Regions from separate parts of the Streptomyces sp. WAC04114 genome, predicted to be linked through region 2. Evidence: riboswitches for the same ligand, from Rfam matches in the RefSeq annotation. Region 2 holds a riboswitch; each other region holds the start of a gene.
What was found. A riboswitch is a leader RNA that binds a small molecule or an ion and turns the genes downstream of it on or off. The one in region 2 is predicted to bind cobalamin.
Positions count from the first base shown of each region.

Region 1 (7,153 bases), on a different contig from region 2:
TGCACCTGGTGATCGGCGCCGACACCGGACACCGCTACGTCGAACGCGTCTTCGCCCGGCACACCGAAGCTCTGGACCCCGCCGCGCTGAAACCGGCCGAGGTCTCCGCCCCCGAGGAGATGAGCATGCCCTGGTCCCGGATGGAGTGGCGGCGCACCGCCTGCCCGGACGACTGGAAGGAGCGGGCCGCATGACCGTCGCCTGCCTGGAGTCACTCACCTTCGGCCTCGGACACCTGGTGCGCGCCGCCGACGCACTCGGCGAACGGCTCACCCTGCTCACCCGCGACCGCGCCTATTACGCCTACGAGTTGGAGAGACTTCCGCCGGACGCCCTCGATGTCGTCGTCACCGACACCTTCGACGTGGAGGGGCTCACGGATCTGCTGCGCCGGACACCCCGGCTGCGCGGCCTGATCAGCTCCACCGACACCTGGACCCTGGCCGGCGCCGAACTCGCCGACCGCCTCGGCCTGCCCGGCCTCGATCCGGCCGTACTGCGGCTGACCCGGGACAAGGCGGCCGTGCGCAACCGGCTGCACGACGCCGGCCTGACGCGCGGGCGCGCCCTGGAGGCGAACGGGGCGGAACCGAGGGACGTGCTGCTCAAGGAGGTGGGGTTGCCCGCCGTTCTTAAGGACACCGCGGGTACCGGCAGTCAGAACGTCTGGCTGGTCCGCGACGAGGCGGAACTGGACGCGGCCCTGGCCGAGGCGCCCGGGCGGCAGCTGAAAGGGCGGCTGTTCGCCGAGCCGTACTTCAGCGGGCCGGTGTACAGCGCCGAGACCCTCACCTGGGCCGGCCGGACCCGGCTGCTGGGCGTCTCCAGCAGGCTGATGTCACCGGAGCCGTACTTCCGGGAGGAGATCACCGCGTTCCCCGTGGCCTTCCCCGAGGCGCGGCGGGCCGTGCTGGAGCGGTGGCTCGGTGACGTGCTCGCGGCAATCGGCTACACCGACCGCTTCGCGCACGTGGAGTTCGTCCTGACCACCGGCGGGCCGGAGGTCGTCGAGGTCAACCCCCGGATCGGAGGCGCCCTGATCGGGGAGGGCATGTGCCGGGCGCTCGGCGTCAACGTCTACGAGGCGATGATCGAGGCCGCCCTCGGGCGCCGTCCCCGCCTCATGGACGCGGACCTGCCCGGCGCTCCGGCGGTCGCGTTCGTCCTGGGCTACCCGGCCGCACCCGGAGTGTTCACCGGCGTCGCCGGGCTCGACCGCCTGGCGGACATGCCGGGCTCACCGGCCTGGTACCCGGTGAGATCCGTCGGCGACCCCGTCGAGCACCTGGCCGACAGCCGCGGTTACGCGGGCATCGTCTACGCGGAAGCCGAGACCGCGGAACTGGCCACGCACCACGCGGTGGCCGCCGCCAACGCCGTACGGGTGCTCACGGAGCCGTTCCCCGGGACCGGGGACGCCGGTGGCTGACCACGCACCGGGCGGCACCGGCCTGCGGGCCGCGCTGTCCACGCTCGACGGCCCGCCGCGTTTCCTGCTGCTCAGCTCGTTCCTGATCCCGCTCGGCAGCTTCATGGTGCTGCCGTTCATGTCGGTGTTCCTGCACGAACGGCTCGGGATGGGGCTCGGCACGGTCGGCATCGTCCTGGCCGTGGCGTCCCTCGTGCAGTTCTCCGGAGGGATCGCGGGCGGGGCCCTGGCGGACCGCATCGGGCTGCGCCGCACGATGCTGTGGGCCCTGATCATCCGCACGGCCGGATTCGTGGGCCTCCTGCTCGCCCTGCGCTGGCCGCCCCTGGCCGTCGGGGCGCTCGTCCTGACGTGCTGCGGCGCCGCGCTGTACCTGCCGGCCAACAAGGCGTACCTCGTGCACGGAGTGGACGACGAACGCCGTCCCGCCTTCCTGTCGGCGGGGAACGCGGCGCTCAACGCGGGGATGGCGGTGGGACCGCTGATCGCGGGGCCGTTCGTACTGTCCTCCCCCGGCTGGCTGTTCGTCGCCGTCACGGCGCTGTTCGTCCTGGTCACGGCGGGCCACGCCCGGCTCCCCGACACCAAGGGCGAGCGGGAACGGGGGCCGGAGACAGGAGGGCGGGGTCTGCTCACCGGGCCGGCGGTGCTGCCGTTCGCCGCCAACGCGCTCGCCTTCTACCTCTACTTCCACTTCCAGCACTTCCTGGCGGTGTACGCCGTCGAGCGGGCGTCCAGCGCCTTCTACAGCCTGGTCCTGCTGCTCTGCTTCACCCTGGTCATCGTCGTCCAGCCCCTCGCGTCCGGCCTGATCCGGCGCATGCCCTACGCGACGGCCCTCGCGGTCGGCTTCACGGGCCTGGCGGCCGGGCTCGCGGTACTGGCGATCGGCACCCGGCCTGCCCTGCTGGCGGGCGGGGCCCTGATCACCCTGGGCGACATCGTCCTGTTCCTGAAGAACGACCTGGAGGCCCTGCGCCGCAGCCCGCGCTCGGACGCCGTCGTCTTCGGGCGGCAGCGGCTGGCCGCGGGACTCGGCGCCTGCGCCAGCGGAGTACTGGGCGGGCAACTCTACGGACTCACCGAACACGCCGGGCACGCGGGCTGGTTCTGGCTGCTGGCCGCGGCGCAGTGCCTGGTGCTGCCGCCGCTGCTCCTGGCACTGCGCACCCGCAAGGCGCGACACCCTCACCCCCGCACCCACCACGACGAAGGAGCACTGAGAGCGCATGACACGGACGGGCGGGTTCCAGGACGATGACTTCTGGACCGAGTTCCACGACTTCCTCTTCTCCGAGCAGCGCCACGCGCAGGCCGAGGAACTGCTCGGCACCTCTCCCCTGCTGGCCTTCCCCGCCGGGGCCCGGGTGCTGGACCTGTGCTGCGGCCCCGGTGTGTTCACGGTTCCGCTCGCCCGCCGCGGCCACCACGTCACCGGGGTCGACCTGAGCCCCGCCATGCTGGACCGGGCACGCAAGCGGTCGGCCGACGCGGGCGTCCAGGTCACGTACGTGCGGGCCGACGCCCGCGCGTACGAGGCACCGGGCGCCTTCGACGTCGTCCTCAACATGTTCACCTCGTTCGGCTACTTCGAGGACCCGGCCGACAACGCCCGTGTCCTGCGCACCATGCACACCTGCCTGGCCCCCGGCGGCACCCTCGTCCTGGACCTGGCCGGCAAGGAGCTGCTGGCCCGCAAGGTCACTCCGCCGAAGGTGGTGCGGCGGGGCGAGGACCTGATGGTGCAGACCGACACCGTGCTGGACGACTGGGCGCGGCTGCGCAGCGACTGGGTCCTGGTCCGGGGCGAGCGGGTGACACGCGCCACTTTGGTGTGGTTCGTGTACAGCGCGGTCGAGCTGCGGCGGATGGTGGAGGAGGCGGGCTTCGGCCCGGTGGAGATCTTCGGCGGTTTCGATGGCCGCCCCTACGACGAGAACGCCGAGCGGCTGGTGGTGCGGGCGGTACGCGGGGCGTGAGATCCGGCGGGGGCGCTCGGACGGTTCCGCACGCCCTGTTGGCCACTTCTCGGCAGACCGTAGTATCAGCGGGTCATCACCGCGACGGGAGACAGGAAGCCGGTGCGAATCCGGCACGGTCCCGCCACTGTGACCGGGGAGTGCACCCTTCGAAACGCCACTGCGCGCCGCGCGGGAAGGCAGGGGGAGCGTCGATCCGGGAGTCAGGACACTGGCCTGTCGCGGGCCCGTTCCGAGGAGCGCGGACTCCCCAGGAGGCTTCACGTGTACGACGGCACGTCCCGTCCCCCGCTGTCCACCCCTGCCCGCCGACGCCGTGCCCTGCGGGCTACGGCCGCGGCCGTGGCCGTGTCGGCGGCCCTGCTGACCGCCGGCTGCGGATCCTCGCAGGACACCGCCCAGGACGCGAAAGCCACAGCCGCGTCGGCCGACGGCTTCCCCGTCACCATCGACAACTGCGGCGTGAAGACGACGTACGACAAGGCACCCGCCCGCGTCGTCACCATCCACCAGCACCCGGCGGAACTCCTGCTCTCCCTGGGGCTCAAGGACCGCATGGTCGGCACCGCCTTCCCCGACTCCGCCGTCCTGCCCGAGCTGAGGAACGACTACGAGTCGATCCCCGAACTGGCGAAGAAGGAACCGTCCTTCGAGACCGTCCTCGAGGCCGAGCCGGATCTCGTCTACGGCGGCTACGGCAGTGCCTTCGCGGAGAACGAGGGCCGCTCCCGCAAGGCGTTCGCCGACGCCGGCATCGACACCCACCTCAACCGCGAGTACTGCGGCAAGAAGCGCGTGACGATGAAGGACACCTACGAAGAAGTCCGCACCGCCGGCAGGATCTTCGGCGTACCCGACCGCGCGGACGAACTGGTCTCCGACCTCCGGGCGAGGGTCGGCAAGGCCACCACCGCCGTCGAAGGCGCACCCGAGGTCCCTGTCTTCGTCTACGACAGCGGCGACAAGTCCGCCTTCACCGCGGGCGGCAAGAGCCTCGGCACCGAACTGATCCGGCTGGCCGGCGGCAAGAACGTCTTCGCCGACCTCGACGACGTCTTCGGTGACGTCTCCTGGGAGCAGGTCCTCGACCGCAAGCCGGAAGTCATCGCGATCTACGACTACGCCGGCGCGGGAAGCGTCGAGCAGAAGAAGAAGTTCCTGCTGTCCCAGACCGCGCTGAAGGACGTGCCCGCCATCAGGAACAAGCGGTTCGTCGTCCTGCCGCTGACCGCCACCCTGGTCGGCGTGCGGTCCGCCTACGCGGTGGAGGACCTGGCCCGCGGCATCCACCCCGAGAGCTTCCGGTGACGGCTCCGGTCACCGATGCCGCCGGGCGGGCCGTGAAACCGGGGGCGCGGGACGACAGGCGGCCCGGCCCGGCCGGTCTCGCGGTCACACTCGCCGTGCTGGCCGTCCTGCTGGTGGTCTCCGCCACGGCGGGCCTGGCGATCGGCTCGGTGCAGGTGCCGCCGGGACAGGTGTGGGGCATCGTGACGCACGCACTGGGCGCCGACTGGGCGGAGCCGGAGTGGTCACGGGCGCGGGAGACCATCGTGCTGGACGTCCGCGCCCCCCGTGTCCTCCTCGGGGCCGTGGCCGGCGCCGGACTCGCGGTGGTGGGCACCGCCCTGCAGGCCCTGATCCGCAACCCGCTCGCCGAGCCCTACCTGCTCGGCGTCTCCTCCGGGGCGTCCCTGGGTGCCGTCGTGGTGATCGTCTTCGGGGTCACCCTGCTCGGACCGGTGTCGCTGTCGGCCGCCGCGTTCGCGGGGGCGCTCGGGGCACTGCTGCTCGTCTACGCCACCGCCCGCACCGGCGGCCGGATCACCTCCGCACGACTGGTCCTTTCCGGCGTGGCCATCGCCGCGGTACTCACCGCCGTGCTCGACCTGCTCCTGCTCACCACCGACCGGGGCAACGAGGCCCGCGCGGTCCTCGCCTGGACCCTCGGCGGCCTCGGCGGCGTCAACTGGGACACCCTGTGGCTGCCCGGCGCCGCCCTGCTCCTGGGCATCGCCGTCCTCATGGTCCAGGCCCGCAACCTCAACCTGCTGCTCGCCGGTGAGGAGGCCGCGACCACGATGGGGCTGGACGTGGCCCGCTTCCGTGCCCGCATGTTCGTCCTGCTCTCCCTCGTCACCGGCATCCTGGTCGCGGCCTGCGGACCGATCGGCTTCGTGGGCCTGATGCTGCCGCACATCGTCCGCCTCGCCGTCGGCGGCGACCATCGCCGTGTCCTGCCGACGGCCGCCCTAGGCGGCGCCGTCTTCCTCATCTGGGCCGACATCGCAGCACGTGTCGTCGCCGCGCCGATGGAGATACCCGTCGGCGTGCTCACCGCGCTGTGCGGCGGCCCGTTCTTCCTGTGGCTGATGCGCCGCGACGCCCGCAGGACCACGGACCAAGGAGGGGCATGACCGCCACGGAACTCGTCGTCGACGGCGTCACTCTCACCGCCGGCGCGCACCGCCTCGTCGAGGACGTCTCCCTGACCGCCCGCCCCGGCGAAGTCATCGGCCTCGTCGGCCCCAACGGCAGCGGCAAGTCCAGCCTCCTGCGCACCGTCTACCGCGTCCTGCGCCCCGCCGCCGGCCATGTCAGGGTCGACGGCACGGACGCCTGGTCGCTGCCCGTGCGGCAACTGGCCCGGACGGTCGCGGCGGTGGTCCAGGAGTCGGGCGCCGACTTCGACCTGTCCGTGCGTGAGGTCGTCGCGATGGGCCGCACCCCGCACAAACGACTCCTCGACGGCGACACCCCCGAGGACGCCGAGCTGATCGATACGGCCCTGGACGCGGTGGACGCCACAGACCTGGCCCATCGCCCCTTCGACCGCCTCTCCGGCGGCGAACGCCAGCGCGTCCTCATCGCCCGCGCCCTCGCCCAGCAGCCCTCCCTCCTCGTCCTGGACGAGCCGACCAACCACCTCGACATCCGCCACCAGCTGGACGTCCTGAACACGCTGCGCCGCCTGCCGGCCACGGTGCTCGTCGCCCTGCACGACCTGAACCTCGCGGCCTACTACTGCGACCGCCTGTACGTCCTGCGCGACGGCCAGGTCATTGCATCGGGCCCGCCGTTGGAGGTCCTCACACCACAACTGTTGGCCGAGGTCTACGGCGTGACGAGCGAGGTGGCCACCCATCCCCGCACCGGCGCACCGCAGGTGACCTTCCTTCCCGGGGAGCCGCACCCGGCCGAACCGGCCCAGGCACCACCTCGCACCTCCACGTCCCGTGGCTGAGCGCACGGAGAGGTGGGCACGGCGGGATCACCGAGGCGGACGGTGAACACGAGCAGCCCGGATCCACGGATGCTGGATTCAGGATTTCCTGGATTCAGGATTTCGTGTACTTTTGTGGCGTGCTGATCGTTGCCTCCGACGTCGAGGTGCTGGCCCGCTTCGGCCGCGCACTCGCCGACCCCATCCGCTGCCGCGTCCTGCTCGCCCTGCGCGACGCGCCCGCCTACCCGGCCGACCTCGCCGAAGCCCTCGGTATCTCCCGGACCCGCCTGTCGAACCACCTCGCGTGTCTGCGTGACTGCGGGCTGGTGGTCACCGTTCCCGACGGCCGCCGCACCCGGTACGAGATCGCCCACGAACGCCTCGCCCACGCCCTCGACGACCTGCGCACCGCCGTGGTCGCCGTCGAGACCGACCGGACGTGCGCGGACGCCGCCGAGAAGGGGTGCTGCTGACCGTGACCGCCGACGTGTCGACATCCCTCGACCCCTCACCCGCACG
Region 1 covers NZ_JAIGQA010000006.1:72,593-79,745, forward strand. Annotated here, with positions in the region: gene K4G64_RS03665 (cysteine synthase family protein) at 1-194, shown strand, start outside; gene K4G64_RS03670 (ATP-grasp domain-containing protein) at 191-1,429, shown strand; gene K4G64_RS03675 (MFS transporter) at 1,422-2,690, shown strand; gene K4G64_RS03680 (class I SAM-dependent methyltransferase) at 2,659-3,408, shown strand; cobalamin riboswitch at 3,462-3,643, shown strand; gene K4G64_RS03685 (ABC transporter substrate-binding protein) at 3,673-4,716, shown strand; gene K4G64_RS03690 (iron ABC transporter permease) at 4,713-5,825, shown strand; gene K4G64_RS03695 (ABC transporter ATP-binding protein) at 5,822-6,652, shown strand; gene K4G64_RS03700 (helix-turn-helix transcriptional regulator) at 6,772-7,107, shown strand; gene K4G64_RS03705 (cation transporter) at 7,110-7,153, shown strand, end outside.
Region 1: it holds a riboswitch for cobalamin, as region 2 does, so the genes downstream of both, K4G64_RS03685 (ABC transporter substrate-binding protein) here and K4G64_RS20595 (cobalamin biosynthesis protein) in region 2, are expected to answer to the same signal.

Region 2 (7,153 bases):
CGCGCAGAAAGGCCCGCCGGAAGCCGTCCGACTCCAGCGAGCCGTGCCAGTGCGTGCCCCAGGTCTGGCCGACCCGGCAGCCGTCCAGGAAGGGAGTCCCTCCCGTGACGTCGGCGACGCCGTGGTGGATCTCGTAACCCTCGACGTGCTCCCCGAGGGCCTCGCCCGCCGGTCGCGTGAGGGTCTTCTCGCGGGCGAACCGCACCCGCACGGGCAGGATCCCGAGCCCGTCGACGTGGCCCCGGCGGCTCTCGACGTCGTCCTCGATGTGCTCGCCGAGGATCTGGAAGCCGCCGCAGATGCCGAGGACGGGCCGCTGCTCGGCGGCCCTGCGGACCAGGGCGTCGGCGAGCCCGCGCTCGCGCAGCCACTCCAGTGCCCGGACCGTCCCGCGAGTGCCGGGCACGATGACGAGGTCGGCGTCGGACAGTTCCTCCGGCCGGTCCACGAACCGCACCACGACGCCGGGTTCGGCGGCCAGCGCGTCCACGTCGGTGAAGTTGGACATGAGCGGCACGGCGCAGACGGCGACGCGCAGCACGTCCTCGCCGACCGGCGGCGCGACGACGGACTCCCGCAACGCTCCCCGCAGGGAGACCCGCAGCCCGTCCTCCTCGTCGATCCCGAGCCCGTGCCGGAACGGCAGCACACCGTAGGTCCGCCGACCCGTGAGCCCGTGCAGCATCTCCAGACCCGGCTCCAGCAGGGAGACGTCCCCGCGGAACTTGTTGACGAGGAACCCGGCGACGCAACGCTGGTCCTCGGGCGACAGCAGCGCCACCGTCCCGAAGAACGAGGCGAACACCCCGCCCCGGTCGATGTCGCCGACGACGAGCACGGGCAGCCCGGCGTTCCGGGCGATCCCCATGTTCACGATGTCCGTCCGCCGCAGATTGATCTCGGCGGGAGAACCGGCCCCCTCACAGATCACCGCGTCATACGTGCCCCGCAACTGCTCCAGGCAGTCCAGCACCGTCCCGAGCAACTGCTGCTGCCGTCCGCCGTGATAGCCGCGCGCGCTCAGCTCCCCGACCGGCTTGCCCAGCAGCACGACCTGACTGCTCTGCTCGCCACCGGGCTTGAGCAGCACCGGATTCATCAGCGCGGTCGGCTCGATGCGGCAGGCCTGCGCCTGCATGGCCTGCGCCCGCCCGATCTCGGCCCCCTCCGTCGTCACGAAGGAGTTCAGGGACATGTTCTGCGCCTTGAAGGGCGCGACTTTGACGCCCTGGCGCACCAGCCACCGGCAGATCCCGGCGGTCACGACGCTCTTTCCGGCGTCGGAGGTGGTACCGGCGACGAGAAGCCCACCGCTCATGTCAGTTCCCCCTTTTCGATGACCGCGCGCTCATCAGCGACCGCGCACCGGCGCACACCCCGAGCGCGAGCCAGGTGACACGCTTCGACAGCCGCACGGCCCGCTCGACGTCGTGGCGGCCGACGGCCCGCCCCGGCGTGTTCAGCACGGGCCGGTGCTCCACCCGCCCGCCGTACGAGAGCGTCCCGCCCAGCCGCACCCCGAGCGCCCCCGCGAACGAGGCCTCCACGGGCCCGGCGTTGGGACTCGGATGCCGCGCCGCGTCGGCCCGCCAGGCCCGCACGGCCCCCCGCGGATCCGGCCCGGCCAGCACGGCGAGTACGGCGGTCAGCCGCGCTCCCGGCCAACCCGCGAGGTCGTCCAGGCGGGCGGAGGCCCACCCGTACCGGCGGTACCGGGCCGACTTGTGCCCGACCATGGCGTCCAGGGTGTTGACGGCCCGGAACCCGAGCAGCCCCGGCACACCGCCGACGGCCCCCCACACCAGCGCCCCCACCACGGCGTCGGAGGTGTTCTCGGCGACCGACTCGACCACGGCCCGGGCCATGCCGTCGGCGTCGAGGGCCTGCGGATCCCGGCCGCACAGATGCGGCAGCCGGGCCCGGGCCGCCTCGACGTCCCCGGCCTCCAGGGCATGCCCGATGGTCCGCGCTTCCCGGGCGAGTGAAGTCCCCCCGACGACGGCCCAGGTGGCGGCAGCGGTCAGTGCGACGGAGGCGGCGGGGGAGGTGCGCACGGCGCGCGCGGCGACGGACCCGAGGGCGACGGCCCCTCCGGCACACACGGTGCTGTGCAGCGCGCCCCACCCGCGGTGGTCCCGCCACAACACCCGTTCCACGGCACTCGCGGCCCGCCCGAACGCGGCGACCGGATGCCCCCGGCGAGGATCACCGAGCAGCAGGTCACCGATCAGGCCGGCGGCGGCGCCGTACGCGAAGACGCGACCGGCACCCATGGGCTCAGCCGGCCAGGAGGGCGGGCAGGGGTGGGGTGGTGAACCTCGATCGGCAGCCGCGCATGGCGATGTGTGTCCTCACTCAGGGTGTCCACGCCCTGGTTCGACGAGACCGGCGGTGAGAGTTCCTGGCTCCCGGGGATTGCTACCCCGGTGACAGTGGCGGGACCGCGCCGGACTTTCACCGGCTTCCTCTCCTGCCGCCGTATTGGCCCCGGCAGTCCACCACGGCCGGGAACCGCCGTCAACTTGCCGTTGACCTGCGAGGGGAGAGTGTGGAGAACCCCACACCGCCCCCTGTCGTACACACGACGACCGGGCGGTACGGAACCGGAGTTCCGTACCGCCCGGTGGACACGACGTGACGTCAGGCCCTCAGGCCACGATCAGGTAGATCCCGTACCCCACGGCCGCCGCACACGCAGCGAAACAGGCGTACGCGCCGGTGACCGCGAGTCCCGCGGTTCCGCCCTCCGCCACCGCCCGCTCGCGGCGCGACAGGCCGGTGATGCCGAGGCTGAACAGGCCGACGAGGGCCACGGTGACCACGAGGCTGACACCGAAGACGGAGCCGAGGGCCGCCCAGTCGATCTTCATATCAACAGACTCTTCCTTGTAACCGGTGGCGGGGTCAGACCGTGGTGGTCGTGGTCGGCGTGCGCTCGGCGGTGGCCTGCGACGGGAACGCGGGGACCGGGTCCTCCGACGCCGGGGCCGTGCCTCCCGCCGGGGGCGGAGTCACGGCGGCGATCGCCGTGGTGACCACGCCCGCGGGCTCCGCGGCGTCGGTGTCGTTGACGTTGGTGTGGTCGACCACCTCACGCCGCGAGAGCTTCCAGATCCACGCGCTGGAGGCGACCAGGAAGACCGCCACCACGGCGGTGCCCCAGCTGCCGAAGCCGGTGACGTACTCGGCGAGCGCGCCCACCAGGGCCGCGGCCGGGAGCGTCAGGCCCCACGCGACGAACATCCGCGTCGCGGTGGACCAGCGGACCACGCCGCCCTTGCGGCCGAGGCCGGCGCCCATCACCGAGCCGGACACGGAGTGCGTCGTGGAGAGGGAGAAGCCGAGGTGGGAGGAGGCCAGGATGACCGTGGCCGCGGAGGTCTGGGCGGCGAAGCCCTGCTGCGGCTGGAGGTCGGTCAGGCCCTTGCCCATGGTGCGGATGATGCGCCAGCCACCCAGGTACGTGCCGAGCGCGATGGCGAGACCCGCCGAGAGGATGACCCACATGGGCGGGTCGGAGTCGGGCGCGACCGCGCCGCCGGCCACCAGGGCGAGGGTGATGACACCCATCGTCTTCTGCGCGTCGTTGGTGCCGTGTGCCAGGGAGACCAGGCCCGCGGAGGCGATCTGGCCGGCCCGGTAGCCCTTCTTGGACGCGTTGCCGTCGGCCTTGCGGCCGAGGGAGTACGTCAGCCGCGTGGCGAGCAGGGCCGCGATGCCCGCGACCAGCGGGGCGGCGATCGCCGGGATGAGCACCTTGGTGACCAGCACGTCGCCGTGCACCGCGCCGACGCCCGCCGAGGCGATCGTGGCACCGATCAGACCGCCCATGAGGGCGTGGGAGGAGCTGGACGGCAGACCGACCAGCCAGGTCAGCAGGTTCCAGAGGATCGCGCCGACCAGGGCGGCGAAGATGACCTCGGGGCGGATGCCGGCCTCGTCGACGAGGCCCTTTGAGATCGTGTTGGCGACTTCGACGGACAGGAAGGCGCCGACCAGGTTGAGGACCGCGGACATGGCCACCGCAACCTTGGGCTTCATGGCGCCCGTGGAAATGGTCGTGGCCATCGCGTTCGCGGTGTCGTGGAAACCGTTCGTGAAATCGAACGCGAGAGCGGTTACCACCACAATCGCGAGGATCAGCGAGAAGCTTTCCATTTACCCAGGCAATCGTTCGAGGTCATTGGCGCGACGAACGTAGGCAACCTGAGTGAACGGAAGATGAACTGGGAGGGGCGCAGGGGTGACCGCAACGGGGGGTCCTCGTTCCGCCCCGGAACAGCGGCCTCCACGCCCGCGCGCCCAGCCGCCGCGGCCGAACCGATTCAGTCGATCGAGTGACCGCTTGAACACGTTCCGTCCAGCCGGCCCGGCCGTCGGGATCGTTTCGGTGACAGGTCCTGAAGTGCCCCCGCGCTGCGGCGCTTTGAGCCCGACCCTGGCAGGATCGCGGCATGGCTGAGCAGCGAGGCGACGAGCGGGGCACGGGAGACACGCGGGAGAGCGAACGGGGCGTGGGGGAGTCGCGGCGCGGGAGTGCGCGCCCCGAGGAGGCGCGCGCCTGGGAGGACCTCGTCACGACGGCCCGCCGGACCGTCTCGGACGGACTCGTCGTCGGCACGTCCGGCAACGTCTCGGTACGCGTCGGCGACACCGTCCTCGTCACACCGTCGGGCGTCCCCTACGACCGGCTGACGCCGGACGACGTGACCGGCGTGGACCTCGACGGCCGGCAGGTCCTCGGCGCGCTCGTCCCGACCAGCGAGCTCCCCATGCACCTCGCGGTCTACCGCACCACCGGCGCCCTGGCCGTCGTCCACACCCACGCCGTCAACGCGACGGCCGTCTCGACGCTCGTCGACGAGCTCCCGCTGATCCACTACATGGCCGCCGCGCTCGGCGGCCCCGTCCGGGTCGCCCCCTATGCCACCTACGGCACCGACGAGTTGGCCGAGAACATGCTCCGCGCCCTCGCCGACCGCTCCGGCTGCCTCCTCCGCAACCACGGCACCATCGCCCACGGCGCCACCCTCGACCAGGCCTACGACCGCACCGCCCAGCTGGAGTGGATGTGCCGCCTGTGGCTCACCGCCTCCTCGGTGCCCGGCCTGGCCCCGAGCCTGCTGTCCCGGGAACAGCTGACGCAGGTGGAGGAACGCCTGCGCGGCTACGGCCAGCGGGGCTGAGCCGCCCCCACGGCCGCCGCGGACGTCACCCCGCCGCTGCCTCCCACTGGTCGCTGACGGCATCCGCCAGGACACTGGAGCCGTGCGCACTGTCAAAGCGACGGCCGCTGCCGTCACCGCCGTGATCGGGGCCGGTGCCGCCGCGGTGGCCGCCGGCCGGCTCGCCAGCGACGCCGCGCTCAAGGCGCCCCCCGGCAGGCCCCTGCCCACCGAACCCCGGCTCACGGTGCACGGCACCGCCGCCGGGCAGATCAGCCTCACCCGGGACCTCGCCGCCCTGCGCCCCGGCCGCTACGGCCTCTCCGGCAACGGCTCCCACGCGGTCGTCGGCCCCGTCCTGACCGGTGTCACGCACTCCGCCGACACCGTGGTGCGCCGCCTGGAGAGCGTGACGCACGGCACACTGACGGCCGGCGACAAGGTCTGGCTCACCCCGAACGTATACGTCGGCAACCCGAGCGCAGCCCTCGGCCTCGAACACGCCGACGTCGACGTCCCCGGCGAGCTCGGCGCCCTGCCCGCGTGGTTCGTACCGGGCAAGCGGGACACCTGGGTGATCGCCGTGCACGGCCTGGGCACCACCCGGGAACTCGCCATGAACGTCATGGGGTTCCTGCACCGCAGCCGCTTCCCGGTGCTCGCCCTCGCCTACCGCGGTGACCTGGGCGCACCCCGCCCGCCCGACGGCCTGAACCACCTCGGTGAGACCGAGTGGCGCGACCTCGACGCCGCCATCCGCTACGCCGTGCGCTACGGAGCCCGCCAGGTCGTCCTGCACGGCTGGTCCACCGGCGCCACCATGGCCCTGCGCGCCGCCGCCCACTCGGGACTGCGCGACCGCGTCTCCGGGCTCGTCCTGGACTCTCCGGTGCTCAGCTGGGAGGCCACCCTGCGCGCCCTCGCCTCGGCCCGCCGCACCCCGGGCGCGCTGCTGCCCCTGGCGGTCCGCGCCGCCCAGGGCCGCACCGGCCTGACCGGCGACCGCGCCACGGGCCCGGACCCGGCCGACGGCCTGCGCGTCCCGGCGCTCGTCTTCCATGGACCGGACGACATCGTCGCCCCCTGGCAGCTCTCGCGCCGGCTCGCCGACGCCCGCCCGGACATGGTCGCCCTGCGCACCGTCGCCCACGCGCCCCACGGGGCCATGTGGAACGCCGACCCGGAGGCCTACGAGGAGGCGCTGCGCCGCTTCATGACGCCCCTCATGTGACCTCGCTCACACGCGCCCGCCGACGCGGCCCTGCCGCCGGTGTCCTGGCGGTCTCTCACACACCCCCCGTTCACGCCCCCTTCGCCCTGCCGCAACCACCTCCCGTTCCCGCTCGGCACCGAGCGGTCGCGGCGATTCCGTTTAGCGTCGTACCACTGGCCTGTTCCCGGCCCTCGACCACTCCTGCGCACAGGTGCGTTGGCCCTCACCGTCGCCCGCCGTGACATTCCGTTTGGGTTTTCGGACCGTCAACCGGAAGACTGCCCCCGTGACGTCCCGTATCCCGCGCGACTCCAGGCTTCGACTCGTCCGCCCGCGACCCCTGGCCGCCGCCCCCCAAGCGATGAACCAGCGGCGCTCGCGCCGCCCCGCACCGCGCCCTCCGGAGGGCACCCCGGCACCGGCGGAGCTGGCCAGAATGGCACGCTCAGGTCTGGCCGACGCGGCCCGCGTCGCCCGTTGGGCCGACGCCGCCCTCGGCCCCGGCCGGGACAGCGGCACCGATGACGGCAAGGCCACCCTCTCCGAGGCGACCGCCGAACGGGCCGCCCGCGACCTGAATCTGACTTCGGCTCAGGTCAGAGCCGACTGGGACACCGCCCGCCTCGCCGGTCTCATCGAGGTGCACGGCGACAGCGCCCGCCCCGGCTGGCGGCTGCGCGCCTGGAACCGCGACGACAGCGCCGTGCTGCGCGGCTGGGTCGCCCTCTTCGACGCCTGGTCGCTCGCCCACCCGGAGCCCGCGGACCACGAGCCC
Region 2 covers NZ_JAIGQA010000077.1:8,570-15,722, forward strand. Annotated here, with positions in the region: gene K4G64_RS20590 (cobyric acid synthase) at 1-1,318, opposite strand, end outside; gene K4G64_RS20595 (cobalamin biosynthesis protein) at 1,320-2,273, opposite strand; cobalamin riboswitch at 2,373-2,531, opposite strand; gene K4G64_RS20600 (hypothetical protein) at 2,649-2,870, opposite strand; gene K4G64_RS20605 (inorganic phosphate transporter) at 2,905-4,158, opposite strand; gene K4G64_RS20610 (class II aldolase/adducin family protein) at 4,455-5,186, shown strand; gene K4G64_RS20615 (S9 family peptidase) at 5,269-6,396, shown strand; gene K4G64_RS20620 (hypothetical protein) at 6,815-7,153, shown strand, end outside.

Region 3 (7,153 bases), on a different contig from region 2:
AGCCGAACGCGGCGAGCAGCGTCAGGACGATGGCCTGCCGCTGGACGGGAGCGCCGCGGAACTGGGGACCGCCCGCGAGGCACACGCCGGCCACGGCCACCAGGATGCCGGTGAACTGCAGCAGACCGGGGCGCTCGCCCAGCATCAGTCCCACCCCGACCGGCACCGCCACGCCGATCGACCCCAGCGGCGAGACCACGCCCATGGGGCCCAGCGCGAGCGCCTTGTAGAAGGCGAGCATCGCCACCGGACCGACCAGCCCGGCCGCCACGGCGAACCACAGCTGCGGGCCCGCCTCGCTCCAGCCGCCGGTCGCCACCACGACCGCGCCGAGCACCACGACCGCGATCGACTGCGAGACCACGACCACCGTGAGCGCGGGCGTGCGCCGGGTCAGCAGACCCCCGCCGAAGTCGGCCAGCCCCCACAACAAGCTGGTGGCCAGGGCGAAGAGCGCTGTCATGGGACGGATACCTCGCAGTACAGTTCAGTGAACGATCAGGTCAACCACACCATAGTGCAGCGCATTGCACTGTGTCATACAGAATATTGGACGGAACGTGTCGGACCTCGACCTGCTGACCCAGTCCCTGGCGCGGAGCGTCAAGCACTGGCGCGCGGTGCGCGGCTTCACCCTGGACGTGCTCGCCGCCCGGGCGGGCGTCAGCCGCGGCATGCTCATCCAGATCGAGCAGGCCCGCACCAACCCCAGCCTCGGCACCGTCGTCAAGATCGGCGACGCGCTCGGCGTCAGCATCACGACCCTGCTCGACTACGAGCAGGGCCCGAACGTACGCGTCATCCCGGCCGAACAGGCCGTACGGCTCTGGCACACCGACGCCGGCAGCTACAACCGGCTGCTCGCGGGCACCGAGGCACCCGGCCCGCTGGAGATGTGGGACTGGCGGCTCATGCCCGGCGAGAGCAGCCCGTCGGACCCGCACCCCGCCGGCACGACCGAGCTGCTCCACGTCACGGCGGGCGAACTGACCCTCACCGTCGACGGCGTCGAGCATCGCGTGCCCGCGGGCGCCAGCGTCCACTTCGAGGCCAACGTCCCGCACACCTACGGCAACACCGGCGACGCGCCCATGGAGATGGTCATGGCCGTCTCGGTCCCGCCCGTGACCTGAGACGCCCGGACCGCCACCGGGCCGCTGTTGTTAGCGTGCGGCCATGCGCGCACCCATCGGACACTTCGACGACGCCCGACCGGCCCCAACCTGCCTCGACGAACTCACCGCCCCGGTCGCCGACGCCGTACGCCACTGGCAGGGCAGCGTCCCCGCCGAGCAGATCGTCTACGTCGACACCGACCCGGAGTGGGCCGACACCGCCACCTTCGTGGAGCACTACGGGCAGGACCTGCTGGAACGGTCGGCGAACTGCGTCGTGGTCTCGGGGAAGCGGGGCGGTGAGTCCACGCTCGCCGCATGCGTCGTGCTGTCCACCACCCGGGTCGACGTGAACGGGGTCGTGCGCCGCCGGCTCGGTGCCCGCAAGGCCTCCTTCGCCTCGATGGACACGGCGACCGGCGCGACCGGCATGGAGTACGGAGGCATCACCCCGCTCGGGCTGCCGGACGGCTGGCCGCTCCTGGTGGACGCCGCCGTCGTCGACCTGCCGTACGTGCTGGTCGGCAGCGGGCGGCGGCGCGGCAAGCTGCTGGTTCCGGGCAAGGCCTTCGCCGAACTGCCGCACGCCGAGGTGCTGGAGGGGCTCGGGGTCTCCTGACCTGACGTCGCGATGAGCCGGCCTGCGATTGATCCGGCGGCGGCTCCGGGTCTCTTGGCCTACGCCGCGATGTGGTGGGCCAGCGGCAGGTGAGGGTCGCTCTCGCCCGGGGCCGGCTCCGGGTCGGCGTGCACCAGGGCCGCGGTCAGCCGCGGTACCGCGTGCAGCAGCGCGTGCTCGGCGTCCACGGCGATGCGGTGGGCCTCGCGCACCGTCTCGTCGCCGTCCACCACGACCGCCACCTCGGCGCGCAGCCGGTGGCCGATCCAGCGCAGCCGCAGCTCACCCACCCCGCGCACCCCGGGCACCTCGGTCAGGGCCCGCTCGGCGCGGTCCACCAGGACCGGGTCGACGGCGTCCATCACCCGGCGGAACACCTCCCGGGCCGCGTCCCGCAGCACCAGCGCGATCGCCGCGGTGATCGCCAGCCCGACGACGGGATCGGCCAGTTGCCATCCCAGGGCCGAGCCGCCGGCGCCCAGCAGCACGGCCAGCGAGGTGAAGCCGTCGGTGCGGGCGTGCAGCCCGTCGGCCACCAGCGCGGCCGAGCCGATCGAGCGGCCGACGCGGATGCGGTAGCGCGCCACCCACTCGTTGCCGGCGAAGCCGACGAGGGCGGCCACGGCGACCGCCGGGACGTGCTGGACCGGGCGCGGATCCAGCAGGCGGTCCACGGCCGTCCAGCCCGCGAAGGCCGCGGACGCGGCGATCGTCAGCACGATCACGAGACCGGCCAGGTCCTCGGCCCGCCCGTAGCCGTAGGTGAAGCGGCGCGTGGCCGCGCGCCGGCCCAGCACGAAGGCGATCCCGAGCGGGACGGCGGTCAGTGCGTCCGCGGTGTTGTGCACCGTGTCCCCGAGCAGCGCCACCGACCCGGAGACCACCACCACGACCGCCTGCGCCAGCGCCGTCACACCCAGGACGACGAGCGAGACCCACAGCGCCCGCATCCCGCGGGCCGAGGACTCCAGGGCGGAGTCGACCTTGTCGGCCGTCTCGTGGGAGTGCGGGGCGAGGAGGTGGGCCACCCGGTGGCGCAGGCCGTGCCGGTGGCCGTGGCCGTGACCGTGGCCGTGGCCGTAGCCAGGCGGATTCCCGCGGTCGTGCCTCCGCTCGTGCCGGTGGTCGTGCCCGGGCGAGTGCCCGTGGTCGCGTCCCTGCGGGTTCCCGCGATCGGGCCCGGGGGTGTGTTCATGAGGGTGGGAGTGCTCGTGCCGGTCGCTCACGTGGATCCCCTTCCGGTGCGCGCGAGAGTGGACGTACCCGTGTCGTGGCGCCATTATGTGCGTATGAGCGCACGCATGCACCTGTCATCTGCGCATGATGCGCATCCGCGCAGCCCCGGCGAGGAGCAGTTCGCGCTCGCCGCCGAACTGCTGGCCCTGCTGGGGGACCGGACCCGGCTCGCCCTGCTGCACGCGCTGACCGGGGGAGAGGCCGACGTCACGACCCTCACGGAGGCGTGCGGGGCGGCCCGGCCGGCCGTCAGCCAGCACCTGGCGCGACTGCGCCTCGCGGGCCTGGTGGACACACGCAAGGAGGGTCGCCGGGTGATCTACTCACTGCGCGACGGCCATCTGCGCAGGCTCGTCGACGAGGCGCTGAACGTGGCCGACCACCGGCTCAGCGACCGGCCCCCGCACGACTGACCACGGCCCGCTCAGTAGCGCGCCGCCGTCCCGAGGTACTGCTCGGCGAAGGCGGCGGCCGCCGTGGGCGAGGTGAACAGACGGCGCAGCCGGGCGAGCGCGGTGCCCGCGCGGAACGGGTCGCCCGCCGCCGTGCCGTGGTACACCTCGGACAGCCACTGCGAGAACTCCTGGTAGTCCCACACGCGCCGCAGACACGCCTGCGCGTAGCCGTCGAGGCCGCCGCCGTCACCGGTGGTGAGCCGCGCGACCAGGGCGTCGCCGAGCAGGAAGGCGTCGTGCAGGGCGAGGTTCATGCCCTTGGCGGCGATCGGGGCGACCAGATGGGCCGCGTCGCCCGCGAGGAAGAGCCGGCCGTGCACCATCGGCTCGACCACGTAGTCGTGCATGTCCAGCACACGCTTCTCGATCAGCCGGCCCTCGGTCAGCGGCGGCGCACCGGCCGCCCCGAGCCGTTCCCGCAGCTCCGACCAGACACGCTCGTGCGGCCAGTTCTCCACGTCGTCGCCCGGCGGGCACTGGAGGTAGTAGCGGGTCACCTCCGGGCTGCGGGGCATCTGGCCGGCGAAGCCGCGACCGTGGCAGCCGAACAGCACGCAGTCGGTGGACGGCGGGGCCTCGGCGAGCAGGGCCAGCCAGCCGATGCCGTAGTCGTGCCGCGCGATCCGGACCCGCTCGGTCGGGAGCGAGGCCCGGCTCACCCCGCGCGCCCCGTCGCAGCCCGCGACGAAATCGCAGTGCACGACCTGGAGTTCGCCGCTCTCGTGGCAGGTGTACGACACCGACGGCCGGTCGCCGTCGACGTCGTGGACGCGTACGTCCCGGACGCCGAAGCGGATCGCGCCGCCCCGGACGTCGGCGTACTCGCGCACCAGGTCCGTCACCAGCAACGGCTGCGGGTAGACGAAGTGGTGGCTGCCCGTCAGCTCGCCGTACGGAAACCTGTACCGCTCCCCGTCGAAGCGGAACTCGCACGCGGTGTGCGGCTCCGCGCGGTCCAGCAGGTTCCGGGCGAGGCCCCGCTTCTCCAGGCCCCGCACGGCCCATTCCTCGATGACCCCGGCCCGGGGCCGCTGTTCGACGAACTCCCGGGTCTCGGTCTCCAGCACCAGGCAGTCCACGGACGCGGCCCGCAGGATGTTGCCGACGGTCAGACCCGCGGGACCGGCGCCCACGACGACGACCGGAAAACGGTGCGGGGCACCGGAGTCGGCGGGCGGAAGGGGGTGGGTCATGCGCACATTATGGAGGCCGTTGTCAGTGGACGGTCACCTCCGCGGACGGCTGCCTCCCTCAGGGCTACTGCACGTCGTGACGAGACAGCCGTGGGATCTCGATCGCCGGGCAGCGGTCCATCACCATCTCCAGGCCCGCCGCACGGGCCCGGTCGTACGCCGCCTCGTCGATGACGCCGAGCTGGAACCAGACGCCCTTCGCGCCCTTGGCGACCGCCTCGTCCGCGACGGCCCCGGCGAGGTCGCTGTTCACGAACACGTCGACGACGTCCACGTCGAAGGGGATGTCCGCCAGGCTCGCGTAGCCCTTCTCCCCGTGCACCGTCTCCGCCTTCGGGTGCACCGGAACCACGCGCTTGCCGAAGCGCTGGAGCACCGCGGCGACGCCGTACGCCGCGCGCCGCTGGTTCGACGACAGGCCCACCACGGCCCAGGTGTCGCCGAGCTCGGTGAGGATCCTGCGGACCGTTGCCTCGTCGCCGTGCACCGGCGGCCTCCAAGGAAGTCGTGGACGAACTGTTCCTTGTGTAACGGCGCCGGGTGTGCGGTGATTCCCCGGCCGGCCTCCGTGATAGCTTGCCGAGGCCAGTCGAACCCATGTACGTGGGTCAGGGAATCCGGTGCGAATCCGGAACTGACGCGCAGCGGTGAGGGGGACGGGCGGGGCCTCGGCCACTGGACTCCCTCGCGGACGTCCGGGAAGGCGCCTCGATCCCGGGTGAACCCGAGTCCGAAGACCTGCTGGCGGCCCCCGCGGCCGCGTGCGGCGGGGGAGCACCGTACGACCGGGCTCCGCGCATGAGCCCTCGACGCCTGAGGACTGGTTCCCGTGCCCCTCGCCCGACCCGCCCGTGCCGCCGCCCTGCTCGCGGCCGGCTCCCTGCTCCTGACCGGCTGCGGCGGCACCGCGTCCACCGACGCCAAGGCCGCCGTCACCCTCACCAACTGCGGGCACGAGGTCCGCGTCCCCGCCCCGCCGCGGCACGCGGTGTCCCTCAACCAGGGCACCACCGAGATCCTGCTCTCCCTGGGCCTGGCCGACCGCCTCGCGGGTACGGCCACCTGGACCGACCCCGTGATGAAGGGGCTGGAGAAGGCCGAGGCGAAGGTGCCGCGCCTCGCCGACGACAACCCGTCCTTCGAACGCGTCCTGGACACCGAGCCCGACTTCGTCGCCGCGTCCTTCGTCTCCACCCTCGGCAAGGGCGGCGTCGCCACCCGCGAGCAGTTCGAGAAGCTCGGCGTCCCCACCTACGTCTCCCCGTCCGACTGCGCCGGCAAGGACAACTCGGGCGGCGGCGACGGCGCCCGCGACAAGGCCCTGGACATCGACACCGTCTACGGCGAAGTGCGCGACCTCGCGACCGTGTTCGGGGTGAGGAAGCGCGGCGACGCCCTCGTGGGCTCCCTCCAGCAGCGCATGAAGAAGGCCACGGCCGGCATCGACGCCTCCGACGTCACCCTCCTCTACTGGTTCGCGAACTCCGAGTCGCCCTACCTGGCGGGCTGTTGCGGCGCGCCCGGCATCATCACCCGGGCCCTCGGCGCGAAGAACGTCTTCGACGACACGCACGAGGAGTGGCCACAGGTCAACTGGGAGACCGTCGCCGACCGCGACCCCGACGTCCTCGTCATCGGCGACCTGACCCGCAAGTCCCAGACCGCCGAGTCCGCCGCGAAGAAGATCGCCTTCCTGGAGTCCAACCCCGTCACCAGGAACATGGACGCCGTCCGGCACAAGCGGTACGTGCTGCTCAGCGGCCAGGCCATGAACCCGACCATCCGCACCGTCGAGGGTGTGGAGCAGGTGGCGGCCGGGCTGCGCCGGTTCGGGCTGGTGAAGTGACCGCCCAGGGGCTGCCGGCCGCCGGGACCGGGCCCCCGCGCCGGGCAGGACTCGCGCTGGGCGCGGCCGGGACCGTCGCGCTCGTCGCCTCCCTCGCCGTGGCCATCACCATCGGTCCCGCCGACATCGGCGTCGGCGACGTGTGGTCCGTCGTGGCCGCCCATCTCGGCCTCGGCAGTTCGGAGCTGACGCCGATCAGGGACGGGATCGTCTGGCAGCTGCGGCTGCCGCGCACCCTGCTCGCGGCCGTGTGCGGGGCCGGACTCGCCGTGTGCGGGGCGGTGATGCAATCCCTGCTGCGCAACCCGCTGGCCGACCCCTTCGTGCTGGGGGTGTCCTCGGGCGCATCCACCGGAGCGGTCCTCGTGGTCGTGCTCGGCGCGGGCGGCGGCGCCATATCGGTGTCCGGGGGCGCGTTCCTCGGCGCCCTGCTGTCGTTCGCTCTGGTGCTGCTGCTCAGCCACACCCTCGGCGGCACCACCGACCGGGTCGTCCTCGCGGGCGTCGCCGCGATGCAGCTCTTCTCGGCCCTCACCTCCTTCGTCGTGATGACCTCCGCCGACGCCGAGACGACCCGGGGCGTGCTGTTCTGGCTCCTCGGCTCGCTCGGCGGCGCGGGCTGGACCGACGTGTGGCTGTGCCTGGCCGTGCTGGCCGTGGCCCTGGTGGTCTGCCTGTCCTACGCCCGT
Region 3 covers NZ_JAIGQA010000152.1:12,645-19,797, forward strand. Annotated here, with positions in the region: gene K4G64_RS29870 (DMT family transporter) at 1-463, opposite strand, end outside; gene K4G64_RS29875 (XRE family transcriptional regulator) at 561-1,133, shown strand; gene K4G64_RS29880 (YbaK/EbsC family protein) at 1,177-1,734, shown strand; gene K4G64_RS29885 (cation diffusion facilitator family transporter) at 1,794-2,960, opposite strand; gene K4G64_RS29890 (metalloregulator ArsR/SmtB family transcription factor) at 3,024-3,383, shown strand; gene K4G64_RS29895 (4-hydroxybenzoate 3-monooxygenase) at 3,395-4,618, opposite strand; gene K4G64_RS29900 (CoA-binding protein) at 4,683-5,105, opposite strand; cobalamin riboswitch at 5,188-5,379, shown strand; gene K4G64_RS29905 (ABC transporter substrate-binding protein) at 5,448-6,464, shown strand; gene K4G64_RS29910 (iron chelate uptake ABC transporter family permease subunit) at 6,461-7,153, shown strand, end outside.
Region 3: it holds a riboswitch for cobalamin, as region 2 does, so the genes downstream of both, K4G64_RS29905 (ABC transporter substrate-binding protein) here and K4G64_RS20595 (cobalamin biosynthesis protein) in region 2, are expected to answer to the same signal.

Region 4 (7,153 bases), on a different contig from region 2:
GCGGCAGGAGGATGCGGGTCTGGGCGACGCAGGCCTGGCCGTTGTTCATCCAGGCCGCGGGGGCGATGCCCGCGACGGCCGTCTCGAGGTCCGCGTCGGGCAGGACGACGGCCGCGGACTTGCCGCCGAGCTCGAGCGTCACACGGGTGAGGTTGCGGGCGGCCACCTCCATCACGCGCTTGCCCGCCGCGACCGACCCGGTGAAGGAGACCTTGTCGATGCCGGGGTGCCCCACCAGGTACTCGCTGACGTCCCGGTCGGCGGGCAGGATCGACAGCACGCCCTCCGGCAGCCCGGCCTCGCGGGCGATCTCGCCGAGCAGGTAGGCGTCGAGCGGGGACTCGGGCGAGGGCTTGAGGACGACCGTGCAGCCGGTGAGCAGCGCGGGGGCGAGCTTGGCGGCGGCGACGAACTGCGGGACGTTCCAGGGGACCACGGCGGCCACGACCCCGACGGGCTCGCGCCGCACCAGGATCCTGCCCAGGACGCCGTCGCGCCGCTCCTCATGGGTGAAGTTCCGGGCGACCGTGATCGCCGAGTCCCAGACCATCACGGCGCCGAGGGCCTGGGCGAGGACACTCCAGGAGTACGGCGAGCCGTTCTGGGCGGAGATCACGCGGGCGATCTCGTCGTGCCGGACAGCGATGGCGTCCTTGATCCGGCCCACGACCTCGATCCGCTCGTCGAGGCTCATGCGCGGCCAGGGCCCCTCGTCGAACGCCAGCCGGGCCGCCGCCACGGCCCGGTCCACGTCCGCCGTCGAGGCGTGCGGGACGCGCCCGATGACCTCCTCGGTGTGCGGAGAGATCACCTCGATGACGTCCTGGCCCAGGGGGTCGGTCAACTCCCCGCCGATGAACAGCTGTCCGTGTTCCACGAGCTCGGTCATGGCCGACTGCCTCCCCAGGGGCGTTCTCTGACGGTTCATCAGATATGCCCACTGATACCAGCCCCGCCCCGAGGAGTCCACGGACCGCGCACCACGGGGAGACCCCCATTGGAACCCGTTCTAGTTATAGTGACGGGGAGTCGGCGACAGGGGAGCCCATGACACAGGTGACCGACCACGGCGGAGGCGTCCGCTCCCTCCGGGTCCCGATCCCGGACAACCCGCTCGGCCACACGCTGGTGTACGTCGTCGACACCGACCGCGGCCCGGTGCTGATCGACACCGGCTGGGACGACCCGGAGTCCTGGGACACCCTCGCGGAGGGCCTCACGGCCTGCGGCACCTCGGCCGCCGAGATCCACGGCGTGGTCATCACCCACCACCACCCGGACCACCACGGGCTGTCCGGCAAGGTCCGTCAGGCGTCGGGCGCGTGGATCGCGATGCACGCGGCGGACACCGCGGTCGTACGGCGGACCCGGGAGGCCCGCCCCGCGCGCTGGTTCACGTACATGGCGGCCAAGCTCACCGCGGCCGGTGCGCCCGAGGAGCACATCGCGCCCCTGCGGCAGCCCCGCCACCGCACCCTGCCCGGCCTCTCCCCCGCCCTGCCCGACCGCGACATCGTCCCCGGCGAACTCCTGGCGCTGCCCGGCCGCCGACTGCGCGCGATCTGGACCCCGGGGCACACACCGGGCCACGTCTGCCTCCACCTGGAGGAGGACCATCCGGCCCAACTCCCGGGTCGGGGGCGTCTGTTCTCCGGCGACCACCTGCTGCCCGAGATCACCCCGCACATCGGCCTCTACGAGGACCCCGAGGACACCACCATCACCGACCCCCTGGGCGACTACCTCGACTCCCTGGAACGGGTCGGCCGGCTGGCCCCCGCCGAGATCCTCCCCGCCCACCAGCACCCCTTCTCCGACGCCACGGCCCGCGTACGGGAGTTGCTCACCCACCACGAGTCCCGCCTGACCGACCTGCTGGCCCTGCTCGCCGAGCCCCTCACCCCCTGGCAGCTCGCCGAGCGCATGGAGTGGAACCGCCCCTGGTCCGACATCCCCTACGGCTCCCGCACCATCGCCGTCTCGGAGGCCGAGGCGCATCTGCGGCGACTGGTGAAGCTGGGCCGGGCGGAGGCGGTGCCGGGGAGCGAGCCGGTGACGTACGTGGCGGTCTGACGTACGTGGAGGACGGAGCGGCGTGCACGTGGTGACAGGCAGGTGTGCGCACAGCAGTGCACGCCCCTGAAGCACTAAAACGCGCCCTTCGCACGACCCTGACCATCGGCCAACTGTCCGGATAGCGTGCCCGGCGGGGTGCGGTCACCCCATCACGCGATCACTGGAAAGTGTGCATTGGGGGGCTTGCCGTGGGGGAAAGCATGTCCGCGGAGATATTCGTCTCCGCGTTCAATCGGCTCGGCTGGGACACGTCGATGGCGCAGCGGGGAGCCGCGGGGTATTCGTCGGTGCGGAGTTGGCGGAATTCGCAGACCGGGCAGGTGGCCGCGGCGGGTGCGGCCGCGATGGCGGTGCCGGGGGCGCACGCCGTGGTCATGGTCGGCGATGTGGCGTTCCTGCTGCACAAGATGTCCGTCTGCGCATGGGGGATCGGCTTCAAGATGGGCGCGACGGTGGACGGAGAGGACGACCTCGCCGTCATCCTCGCCCTCTGGGCCGACGCCCTGGAGCCGGACGCGTTGAGCGTGACCTCTGCGGGGGCCGCGGCATCGGCGGGCTTCATCGCGTTCAACGTCGCCTACCCGACGTACGGAACCGCCGTGATGGCCAAGGCACTTGCACTGGGCGCGGGCAGTGGTGTGTCCGTGGTCGGCGGGAAGATCGTAGGGAAGAAGGGCGCCAAGGCCGCCGTGAAACTCAGCAAGCCGTTCATCAACAAGATCGCGCAGAAAGCGGCGGTGAAATTCTCCGCGGTTCTGGGCTCGAAAGCGGTGACGGGCTTCGTTCCGGTACTGGGCGCCCTCGCCGGGGCAGGGATCAACGCTTTCCTCGTCTCGAAATTCGCCGACGCGGCCGAGAGTTATTACCGTCATAAGCTGGCCGCCGAGAGCTGAGAACCGGCCACCGCCGTCCTCGCCTCGGCGCCCACCCGGGCAGGCACGCGCCTTCGGCATACTCCGGATGACGTCGGGGCATCGCCCCTAGGATGGTCGTGCCGCGACGCTTCAGCGCGTGCGGAGTTGCGTTCCACCGCAAGGAGACATGCCCATGGGCACCGAAGAGGCCGCACGCACGACGACCGGCAGCGGGGCCCTGGAAGGCGGGTGTGCCGGGCCCATGGTGCCGCGCCTGGCCCTCGGTGCCCGGCTGCGCGCCCTGCGGGAGAAGCGGGGCATCGGCCGGGCGGACGCGGGGCACGTCATCCGGGCCTCCGCCTCCAAGATCAGCCGGATGGAAGCCGGCCGCCACGGTTTCAAGCTGCGCGACGTCGCCGATCTGCTCACCCTCTACGGCGTCACGGACGAGGCCGAGCGCGCCACCCTGATGGCGCTGGCCGAGCAGGCCAACACCCCTGCCTGGTGGCGGTCGTACAGCGATGTCGTGCCGGCCTGGACGCAGACCTATCTCGGGGCCGAGCAGGCGGCGAGCCTCATCCGCTGCTTCCGGGTGCAGCGCGTCCCCGGCCTGTTGCAGACCGCCGACTACGCCCGGGCCGCCCTGCGGCTCGCGCACCCGGACGCCGGTGCGGCGGAGATCGACCGCCGGGTCGCCCTGCGGATGGCCCGCCGGCGGATCCTGCACCGGCAGCCGGCGACCCGGTTGTGGGCGGTGATCGACGAGGCGGCGCTGCGGCGCCCGGTGGGCGGCGTCGGTGTCATGCGGGACCAGCTCAGGCACCTCATCGAGATCTGCGGGCTCCCGCACGTGACGGTGCAGATCCTGCCGTTCTCCGCCGGTGCTCACGCCGCGGAGGGCGGCCCGATCACCATTCTGCGGCTGCCCGGCGGGCAGTTGCCCGACGTGGTCTACCTGGAGCAGCTCACCGGCGCCCTCTACCCCGACCGGCCGGCCGAGATCGAGTGCTACTGGGACGCCATGAACCGGCTGGTGGTCGAAGCCGAGTCGCCGGACGAGACTCCGACCATCCTGCACCGCGTCCTTCAGGAGACCTGAGGGTCAGCGCTTGAGGGCGACGCCGCCGTACTGGTGCACCTCCGCGGGCAGGCCCAGGGCCGCCGCGTCGGGACGCCAGCGCGAGCAGGACGCCACGCCCGGGTCGAGCAGCTCCAGGCCCTCGAAGTAGCGCGCGATCTGCTCGGGGCTGCGCAGGATGTACGGGATCGAGCCGCCGTCGTTGTACTGCTGGATGGCCCGGACGTACTCCTCGCTGGTGTCGGTGGAGTCGTACTGCACGAGGTAGCTGCCGGGGGGCAGGGCGTCCACCAGGCGTCGCACGATGGAGCGGGCCTCGTCGTGGTCCTCGATGTGGCCCAGGATTCCCATCAGCATGAGGGCGACGGGCTGGTCGAAGTCGAGTGTCTTCCCGGCCTCCCGGACGATGGCGCCGGGGTCGCGCAGGTCGGCGTCGACGTAGTTGGTGACGCCCTCCGGCGTGCTGGTGAGCAGGGCGCGGGCGTGGGCCAGCACCAGCGGGTCGTTGTCGACGTAGACGATCCGGCTCTCCGGGGCCACCCGCTGGGCGATCTGGTGGGTGTTGTCCACATTGGGCAGGCCGGTGCCGATGTCCAGGAACTGCCGGATGCCCTCTTCGGCGGCGAGGTGGCGCACGGCGCGGGCGAGGAAGTAGCGGGCGGCACGGGCACCGGTCTCGATCCCGGGGAAGACCTCACGGAACGCGTCACCGGCCACCCGGTCGACCTCGTAGTTGTCCTTCCCGCCCAGCCAGTAGTTCCAGATCCGGGCCGAGTGCGGCACCGAGGTGTCGATCTTGGGGAACGGCTCCTGCTCGGTCATGGACGCTCCTGAGTGTGTGGTCGAGGAAGCCCCACGTTAGCCGGTCGACACCCCGAAGAGGATCAACTCCTGCGCGGCACCCGGGAGTTCCACGGCCCCACCTCGGTCGCCCTCGTCGCCGGACCGGCGGCCCTGTACCGCGGGGCCCCGGCCCCCTCGGCCCGATTCCTACGTGCGGGTACAGTGAGCGGGTCGTCATCACACCGTACGGGGGAAAGCCGGTGCAATTCCGGCGCTGACCCGCAACCGTGAACCGCCCGCCGCGGGCGGTGAGCCGGATCGCTCCGTACGGTTCGTGACCGGCTCACGTGCCCGGCAGTCCGCCGGTGCACGGCACCGTCGAGGTATACGGAGCCGAGCCGCCGGGGGGTGCCCCGTGCTGCCCGGCTCCCCCACAGGGAGAGGCACCCGCCGATCATGAACGTCCGCCGCAGCGCCGCGGTCCTGGCCGCCGTCGCCGTGATCGGCGCCGCCACCCCGGCCGCCGCCGACCCGTCCCCGTCGCCCTCCCAGGCGTTCCCGTCCGCCCTGTACGGCGGCACGGACCCGAAGTACGACGGCGTCTGGCGCCAGTCGCTCGCGCTGCTCGCGCAGGACACCGTGGGTGTGAAGCCCGCCGAGAAGTCCGTGGAGTGGCTGGCGCGGCAGCAGTGCGAGGACGGCTCCTTCGCCGCGTACCGTCCCGACCCCACCGCCGCGTGCGACGCCAAGACCATGCTGGACACCAACGCCACGTCCGCCGCCGTGCAGGCCCTCACCGCGCTCGGCGGGCACGACGACGTCACCGGCAAGGCCATAGGCTGGCTGAAGTCGGTGCAGAACAAGGACGGCGGCTGGGGCTATTCGCCCGGCGGCGCCAGCGACACCAACTCCACGTCGGTCGTCGTGGGCGCGCTCGCCGCCGCGGGCGAGAAGCCGGACCGGGTCGTCAAGGACGGCAAGTCTCCCTACGACGCGCTGCTGAAGCTCGCCCTGCCCTGCGGCGGGGACGACGACGGCGCCTTCGCGTTCCAGCCGGACAAGAAGGGCGAGCTCGCCGCCAACGCGGACGCCACGGCGGCCGGTGTGCTCGGCTCCCTGGGCAAGGGCATGGTCGTCGAGCCCGGCAAGAAGTCCGACACGACCTGCGAGAAGGCCGGGACGCCTCAGCAGGCGGCGGCGAACGGCGCGGGCTATCTCACCGCCGCCCTGACCAAGGACAACGGGCACCTGATGTCCGCACTGGCCGGTGCCGAGCCCCAGCCCGACTACGGCAACACCGCCGACGCGGTCGTCGCGCTCGCCGCGCAGGGCGCCACCGCGCAGGCGGAGAAGTCCGTGCGGTGGCTGGAGAAGAACTCCGCCGAATGGGCCGCGCAGAGCGGTCCGGCCGCCTACGCCCAGCTGATCTTCGCCGCCCACGCGACGGGCACGAACCCCCGCGACTTCGGTGGCGCGGACCTCGTGAAGCAGCTGGGCGCCACGGGCCCGGCCCCGCAGACGGCGGAGCAGACCAAGGCCGCGGACGAGAAGAAGGAGGACTCCGGCTCGGACTTCTTCGGCGTCTGGTGGTACGTCGGCGTCTGCCTCGTCGCCGGCATCGGTATCGGCTTCCTGTTCACCGGCCGCAAGAAGAAGCAGCAGCCGTGATCCGCAGGGCCCTTCTCCTCCTCCTGGCCTCGCTCCTGCTGTGCGCGGGAGCGGGCCAGGCCCAGGCCGCCGGCTACCGGTACTGGTCGTTCTGGGAGCGCGACGGCGGTCACTGGGTCTACGCCACCCAGGGCCCGTCCCTGGCCCGGCCCTCGGACGGCGACGTCCAGGGCTTCCGCTTCGCGGTGAGCGAGGACTCCGCGAACGCGGCCCGGCCGCGCGGCAAGGCCGATTTCGCGACGATCTGCGCGAAGACGCCCGCGCAGGACGGCCGCAAGCGGGTGGCCCTGGTCCTCGACTTCGGCACCCCGTCGGACGCCCCCGAGGGCGAGACCCCGCCCGCCGCGCGCACGGCCTGCGCCCGGGTCTCCCCCGACGCGACGACGGCCGAGGCCCTGGCGGCGGTGGCCAAGCCGCTGCGCTACGACACCAACGCCCTGCTGTGCGCGATCGCGGGCTACCCGGAGAAGGGCTGCGGCGAACAGGTCTCGCAGCAGCGGACCCCGGAGCCCGACAAGCCCGCCGCGGAGCAGAAGGCCCCGTCGGACGACGGCCCGTCCCTGGGCCTGGTCGCGGGCATCGCCGTGGTGGTGGTCCTGGGCGGGGCGGCGATCTGGCAGGTACGGCGGCGTGGGTAGCCGTCCCGCCCAGGACCACCACCACGGCGATGCCCGCGACCAGGCCCAGGGACGGG
Region 4 covers NZ_JAIGQA010000191.1:22-7,174, reverse strand. Annotated here, with positions in the region: gene K4G64_RS33015 (aldehyde dehydrogenase) at 1-889, opposite strand, end outside; gene K4G64_RS33010 (MBL fold metallo-hydrolase) at 1,048-2,073, shown strand; gene K4G64_RS33005 (EcsC family protein) at 2,277-2,969, shown strand; gene K4G64_RS33000 (helix-turn-helix transcriptional regulator) at 3,124-4,029, shown strand; gene K4G64_RS32995 (SAM-dependent methyltransferase) at 4,033-4,830, opposite strand; cobalamin riboswitch at 5,001-5,130, shown strand; gene K4G64_RS32990 (prenyltransferase/squalene oxidase repeat-containing protein) at 5,248-6,459, shown strand; gene K4G64_RS32985 (SCO2322 family protein) at 6,456-7,097, shown strand.
Region 4: it holds a riboswitch for cobalamin, as region 2 does, so the genes downstream of both, K4G64_RS32990 (prenyltransferase/squalene oxidase repeat-containing protein) here and K4G64_RS20595 (cobalamin biosynthesis protein) in region 2, are expected to answer to the same signal.